DNA from 2 places in the Cytobacillus sp. FSL H8-0458 genome. Region 1 is predicted to be linked to the other one. Evidence: riboswitches for the same ligand, from Rfam matches in the RefSeq annotation. Region 1 holds a riboswitch; the other holds the start of a gene.
What was found. Region 1 has a riboswitch for S-adenosylmethionine ahead of NYE23_RS22585 (methionine ABC transporter ATP-binding protein). Riboswitches for the same ligand answer to the same signal wherever they lie in the genome.
Positions count from the first base shown of each region.

Region 2: linked by a shared signal. The riboswitch ahead of NYE23_RS17545 (LLM class flavin-dependent oxidoreductase) and the one ahead of NYE23_RS22585 (methionine ABC transporter ATP-binding protein) in region 1 are both predicted to bind S-adenosylmethionine.

Region 1 covers NZ_JBBOBR010000002.1:243,104-246,641, forward strand. The annotation lists gene NYE23_RS22575 (MetQ/NlpA family ABC transporter substrate-binding protein) at 1-210, opposite strand, end outside; gene NYE23_RS22580 (methionine ABC transporter permease) at 229-879, opposite strand; gene NYE23_RS22585 (methionine ABC transporter ATP-binding protein) at 869-1,900, opposite strand; SAM riboswitch class I at 2,059-2,160, opposite strand; SAM riboswitch class I at 2,263-2,361, opposite strand; gene NYE23_RS22590 (DMT family transporter) at 2,434-3,348, opposite strand; gene pdxR (MocR-like pyridoxine biosynthesis transcription factor PdxR) at 3,481-3,538, shown strand, end outside.
Region 2 covers NZ_JBBOBR010000001.1:3,547,571-3,551,108, reverse strand. The annotation lists gene NYE23_RS17560 (S-Ena type endospore appendage) at 1-77, shown strand, start outside; gene NYE23_RS17555 (S-Ena type endospore appendage) at 129-473, shown strand; gene NYE23_RS17550 (hypothetical protein) at 651-1,223, opposite strand; SAM riboswitch class I at 1,560-1,663, shown strand; gene NYE23_RS17545 (LLM class flavin-dependent oxidoreductase) at 1,771-2,820, shown strand; gene NYE23_RS17540 (ATP-grasp domain-containing protein) at 2,836-3,538, shown strand, end outside.

The sequences.
Region 1 (3,538 bases):
ATTTGGCTGCACATAGTCAGAGAATGTCACAACCTCAATTTCAATGCCTTCCTTTTCAGCCTTTTCGGCAATAAAGTCCCAGATGCGTGTATCTGATCCGCTGACACCCAATTTAACTTTCTTTGTTTCTTCTCCGCCAGTTGTGCTAGAGCATGCCGCAGTGAACACAGCCAATGCTAAAATAATGAATGATAAAAATAGTTTTTTCATGATGTGTTTCCTCCTAAGTTATCTTCTTCTGATTTTTTTGGATAAGATATTTCCGAATGACTGCAGGCCTTGAACCATGACCACTAAGATTGCAACGGTAATCAGCATGACGGTTGTATCGAATCGCTGATAGCCGTATGTAATGGCAAGGTCACCAAGGCCTCCGCCTCCGACTGCCCCAGCCATGGCTGATGCTCCGACCAGACCGATTGTCGCAATGGTAAAGCCTAATACCAGTGAACTGAGTGCTTCCGGAATCAGGAATTTAAGGATAATCTGCCCCGGCGTCGCTCCCATTGCTTCTGCCGCTTCAATGACTCCCGGATCAACCTCAAGCAATGAATTCTCTATTAATCTCGCAATGTAGGGTCCTGCGTAAAAGACGAGCGGCACTACGGCTGCAGCGGTTCCAATCGATGTCCCGACAATCATCCGGGTGATTGGGATGATGGCTACCATTAAAATGATGAAAGGCACTGATCTGAAAATATTAATAATGCTGTTTATGATGTTAAAAACAACTGTGTTTTCCAAAAGATGCCCTTTCCTTGTCACGACAAGCAATATGCCAAGCGGCAGTCCGATAAGTGCTGAAAACAGCAATGAGAATGCAACCATTTGGACCGTTTCGATTAGGGCTTCGATGATTTTTTCCTGGTTAACTAGCACGTGAAGTCACTTCCTTTATTGAAACTTTTTCCTGGCTGATGTACTGAATAGCACGTCTGATTTCACTGTCCGGACCCTGAAACTCAACAATCAGATTGCCAAAAGGTATTCCCTGCAGTTCAGTAATATTTCCAAACAGGACGTTGAAGTCGATATTAAACTTTTTGGCAACCTGCGAGAGCAGCGGCTGTCCGGCAGAGTTTCCGACAAAATTGATTCTGAATACCTTTTGAAGCCCCTGCTGTTTTTCAATCACTTCTTTAATGGAGTCAGGTATTTGATCATTCATGACTGTGCTGACAAAGTTTTTCGCTGTTGGGGTTTTTGGTGAAGAAAAGACATTAAAGACGGTTCCTTCTTCAATAATTTTTCCTGCTTCGATGACAGCAACACGGTCACAGATCTCCCTGATTACAGACATTTCATGGGTAATGATCAGAATGGTAATATTGTATTCTTTATTTATTTTTTTCAGCAGCTGCAGGATCGAGCTGGTTGTCTGCGGATCCAGAGCGGAAGTTGCTTCATCACATAATAGAATGGAAGGCTGAGTTGCCAGCGCCCTGGCGATTCCAATCCGCTGCTTTTGCCCGCCTGACAGCTGATCCGGATAACTGTTCGCCTTGTCGGCAAGCCCCACGAAGTCTAATAATTCATGGACACGCTTTTTTATTTCATCCTTAGGAATCTTAGCCAGTGTGAGCGGCATCGCCACATTGGCAAACACGGTTTTCGAGTTTAAAAGATTGAAATGCTGAAAGACCATACCGATGTTTCTTTTCACTTCGCGAATTTCTTTTACAGATAAAGCCGTCAAATCATGCCCGCTGACAATGACCTTTCCTGAAGTCGGCTTCTCCAGCCAATTGACACAGCGGATCAAAGAGCTCTTTCCCGCACCACTGAAGCCGATCACCCCGAAAATCTCACCCTTATTAATCTTTAAATCTATTCCATCCAGAGCAGCTACCTGCTGACCTCCGCTTTTATAGACCTTCTTTAAATTTTGAAACTCTATCATGCAGCATCTCTCCTTTGGTGGTGACAGGCACCTATACCACTTGAATGAACTGGTATAGATACCTGTCACCTTTTATTTTCTTATTATTCCTATGTGAAAACTAAGAATTATATCCTGAAATTTACCCCTTCCGTCAGAAGAGGTTTTTTGAAATCCTCTCCTTATCTTCCAGGCTTTTCGCCTGCTGGATTTGGCACAGTGCGTTCTGCCTGCTGCCGAAGCTTCATTGGGCCAGGTCCCTCTGCTTCTCTCGATAAGAAATATTCATATGTTCATGAATAGAATCTTGATGCATTTTTTCTGTGTAATACAAAAACCCTCTTCTAAAAGAAAGAAGAGGGCAGCATTTATCAATGGTCCTCTTCTTATCTTTCAAGCAATGCTTGCTGGATTTGGCACGGTACATGCTGTCCGCTGCCGAGGTGTCATAGGGCCAGTCCCTCAACCTCTCTTGATAAGAAGATTTTTATTATGCGGTTGTTAATATGCTTATTACTTTACCACCTTAAAGAAAAGGATGTCAATCATATTTTTCAAATATTTTTACTTGACCCATTTTCATAAATTTCTGTAACTTTAATAGCGTTTTCTTTTCGGTGAATAATCACCACACCTGCTAGAGCGATCATCCCACCCACAATGGATGACATAGCCGGCACCTCCCCCAGCCAAACCCACGCAATGACAAACGCCATTACTGGAGTCAGATAAAGAGAGCTCACCGCTTCAGACGCTCCCCCTATGGATGCAAGAAAAGCGAGGGCAATATATGGGATTACCGTTGGAAAAACCCCCAAATAGAGGACACTTAATGTAGATTCGGCTGACGCATGAAAGATCTCATTGCCAAGGCCAGGAAGATAAATCAGCATAAAAATGGTCCCTGCCCATACCGTATAGGCTGTAAATGCCAAAAATCCGTATTTATCGAAATACTTAGTCTGGAATACGAAAAAGATGCTTTCAGAAATGGAAGCAAGCAGGATGAATAAAATACCGGATTGGAGTTCAAACCCGCCTCCCGTACCTAATGAAATAAGTGCAACACCTGCAAAACTGACACCGGAACCAGTCCATCTTACCCTTCCAAATCTTTCCCTTAGAAATAGAGCAGCCAAAGCAGCGGAAAAGATCGGAGTCATGGAGACAATCAAGCTTGCCGGCCCGGCGCTTACTGATTTTTCCCCAATGTTGAGTGCTGTATGATAAACCGTAAAACCAAGAAATCCAAGCATAAAAATAGCAGGAAGATCCCTTATATCCGGCATGCGCATCTTCTTCAGCAGTGCAAGGACGCCAAGTGCAGCGGAGCCAATTAAAAGCCGAAAAAGCGCTAGGTGCTCCGGGGAGTATGATTCAAGCCCTGCCCGTATTCCCGGGAATGCGGATGCCCAGAGAATGATAATAGCACTATGAGCCCCTATAACCATAAATTTTTTTCCAGCCAACTTCATCCCCCTTATCAGCATTACCAGCCATTATCTGTGCTGCTTTTCATGATAGTCAATAACTGATACAATGTCCTCAACCAATGGAGAAAGAATTTTACCAGCCAATTTTCACTGAAGGCGGTTAGATGGATGGATACAAAACAATTGCCAAAATATCAGCAAGTTATGGAGGCCATTAAAGGAAAGA
Region 2 (3,538 bases), on a different contig from region 1:
CTGTTGGGCAGCCAGGTGCGCAGCCAGGTACTTCAGGAAAATGGTGTATTGTACTGTACAAACGAATACTTGCGTAAAAAGATGAAACCGCCGAAATTAGAAAAATGATTTAAAAGGAGAAATGTGTAATGTGTGGATCATCCAGCGCAAATTGCTGCTGCTGCCCGGAAGGGAAAATATTTCAAGAGAAAATTTGCGGGAACTTAGCAGGGCCGCTTAATAATTATATTGCATGGCAAGCACCGGATATCAATGATTATTTTCAGGGGACCTTTGAAATTTTCAATTCTGGAACGGGTGTCATAGTTGGTGAAGTGTTAAATAGTGCAGGTACTGTCATTGGAACGCTAAATGTACCGCCAGGAAATTCAGTTTCAACATCCGAAAATAATCCAAATGAGTTTCGAATTAATGCACCGGCTGGTACAAGCGGGAAATTTTGTATTAATTTATATAAGCGTATCTTGGGTTAATATTTATTTTCTCTAAATACCTAAAAGATAAAGATTCGAGTTCTTAAAGGGGTCCAGCCAATAATCTGCTTTGCTGATTGGACCCCTCATATTCACAATCATATCAACCCTTAGATTGAGTCTCGAATGGATCCGGATGAACGATCGCCTCTATAATGAACCCTTTGGAAAATTCATTTATCCTTTTTTGTATTTAGCCTCTGTCCACAAAAACACACTCGTGATAAATTTAGCTATCGTAATGACAATTAAATAACCAGCAAATAGATAGATATAATTTGTGTTTCCATAAAGTCTCATTAGCCCTATTCCGACCAGAACCGGCTTAAAGATAAATGCCATAACCGCAGAGGTAATGATCATGTATAGATAGTAATTCTTTTTCCGGTTTATCGTCCATTGGTAAACAAGCATAAAAGTAACCGGAACGAAACTCGAATCAAGGGATAACCCTGGCAGCATGGGGATCACTGGAAAAGGATAGTTTAAGTGTCCTGAATTTTTCGCAAACAGGTCAATATATCCGAATATTACATGAATACTGTAACCATAGAAGCCAAAGAAAAAAATTTTGTTTTTATCGATTTTAAAAAATAGGTAGATAAGAGGACCTATAAGAAGTGCTGCCATTAACCAGTATTCAAATGAAGTATACAGCTCAAAGTCCAACCAATACTTATTTAAAGCCTCTTGCCCTTCTTTTCCCATTCTCACTATATGATCAAATTGCTCAAGTCGCTTATCCGGCATTTACCGAGTCACCCTTATAAAGTATATTTAAGGATATTTTAGCTCTAAAACAGGAAAATATTCACAACATGGCATACTGTCAGAAGACTCTTGGTCTCATACTGTATTTTGAAAGTATTTTTTACAGTACATAAATTAAGCAGGAAAAGTCTAACCGTGCATGACTTTTAAAATAGGTGCCTGATTACACTTCTGCAGAAGCTTTAAAGTCAGTGGGGACAAGTACCATTCTTCGATTCTTATTGAAAATATTTAGAGCTTAGAAATATTTAATTGACAATTTGATCTATTTAAATTATTATCACTTTAAATATTAAAAAGCTGAATAGTTTTTTCTTCTTATCAAGAGAGGTGGAGGGACTGGCCCTTTGAAGCCTCGGCAGCAGGTTCTGATGAATACTGTGCCAATTCCAGCAAGCGAATCGCTTGAAAGATGAGAAGAGAGTATAAAAAACTCTCTTCTTAGGAGGAGAGTTTTTTAGTTGTTTATAAATCCTACTTAAATGATAAGAAAAGTAGATATTCGAAAGTTAGGGAGAGAAGAAAATTGAAATATGGTTTCTGGCTGCCGATTTTTGGAGGATGGCTGCGGAATGTGGAAGACGAAAATATGCCGCCAACCTTTGAGTATGCTAAAAATGTCATTCAGTCGGCTGAAAAATGGGGATACTCGACTACGTTAATCGCGGAATTATTTTTAAATGATATTAAAGGACCGGACCATGATTCTCTTGAAGCCTGGTCTACGGCTGCCGCGCTTGCCGCAGTGACGGAAAAAATTGAAATTATGACCGCGGTTCGCCCCGGTTTTCATAATCCAGCAGTAGCAGCAAAAATGGCTGCCAATATTGATCAAATCAGCAAAGGCCGTTTTACTCTAAACATGGTTTCTGCCTGGTGGGCCGAAGAAGCGCGTCAATATGGCGGTATTTTTACAGAACATGATGAGCGTTATGCCCGCACCGAGGAGTTCATTAATGTTCTGAAAGGCTTATGGACAGAAGATACCTTCAGCTTTTCTGGCCAATTTTACGACTTAAAAGAAACGAAGCTTGCACCGAAGCCTGTTCAACGGCCTAACCCCATTCTTTATGCAGGCGGTGAAAGTGAAAAAGGCAAGCAGACCATTGCAGAAAAATGTGATGCTTATGTCATGCACGGAGGAACAGTTGAAGAGATTGACCGGAAAATAGGAGAAATGAAGGCCCGGCGTGAACAAACGGGAAATGCACCATTCAGTTCTTTCGGAATGGCTGCGTATGTTATTTGCCGTGAGACAGAAGAAGAGGCTCTCGCTGAGCTTGAAAAAATCACGGCTGTGAAGGATTCCAGCGGTTATGCCGGCTTTAAGGACTTCACGACAAAGTCACATCTGGAGCAGCAGATTCAGCTGCAGGATTACTCTGTTTCCAATAGAGGTTTGCGTCCAAATTTAGTAGGAACACCAGAGCAAATTGCTGACCGGATTCTGCAATTTGAAGAAGCTGGCCTAGACTTGCTGTTGCTGCAATTCTCACCTCAGCTGGAGGAAATGCAACGCTTCGCAAAGACGGTAATGCCATTAGTGGAACAAAAACGCAGTTTAATAAAGAGCTAGAAAGGGGCCTGAATAATGAGCAAGGTTTATGTAATACATGAAAATAGTGAGTGGACAGTCCATCTTTCAAAAAGATTGGAGGAGTTGGGTGTTCCTTATGAGGAATGGCATTTAGATGAAGGAACGTTGGATTTATCGTCAGAACCGCCGGAAGGTATTTTCTATAGCCGGATGAGTGCTTCTTCTCATACACGTGACCACCGTTTTGCGGCTGAATTTTCCGGACAAGTATTGGCCTGGCTTGAAGCACATGGCCGTACGGTGATTAATGGAACGAGCGCTTTAAAGCTTGAAGTAAGTAAGGTTTTACAATACTTGGAGTTAAATAAATCTGGTGTGAGGACTCCAAAAACAATTGCAGCTGTTGGAAAACAAAATATCCTAAAGGCAGCCGAAGCATTTGCCGGACAGCCGTTTATCACAAAGCATAATCGTGCCGGCAAAGGTCTGGGTGTTCAATTATTCCATAGTATTGAAGCTTTAAGATCTTATGTGGAAAGCCCTTCCTTCGAAGAACCGGTAGATGGCATTACTCTTATTCAGGAATATATTCAATCACCTGAAAGCTATATCACGCGCTGCGAATTTGTTGGGGGCAGATTTGTTTATGCTGTCAGGGTTGATACTTCTGAAGGATTTGAACTTTGTCCCGCGGATGCCTGCCAGATTGGCGACTTATTCTGTCCCGTAGGAGAAGAGGTTGAAGAAAAGCCTAAGT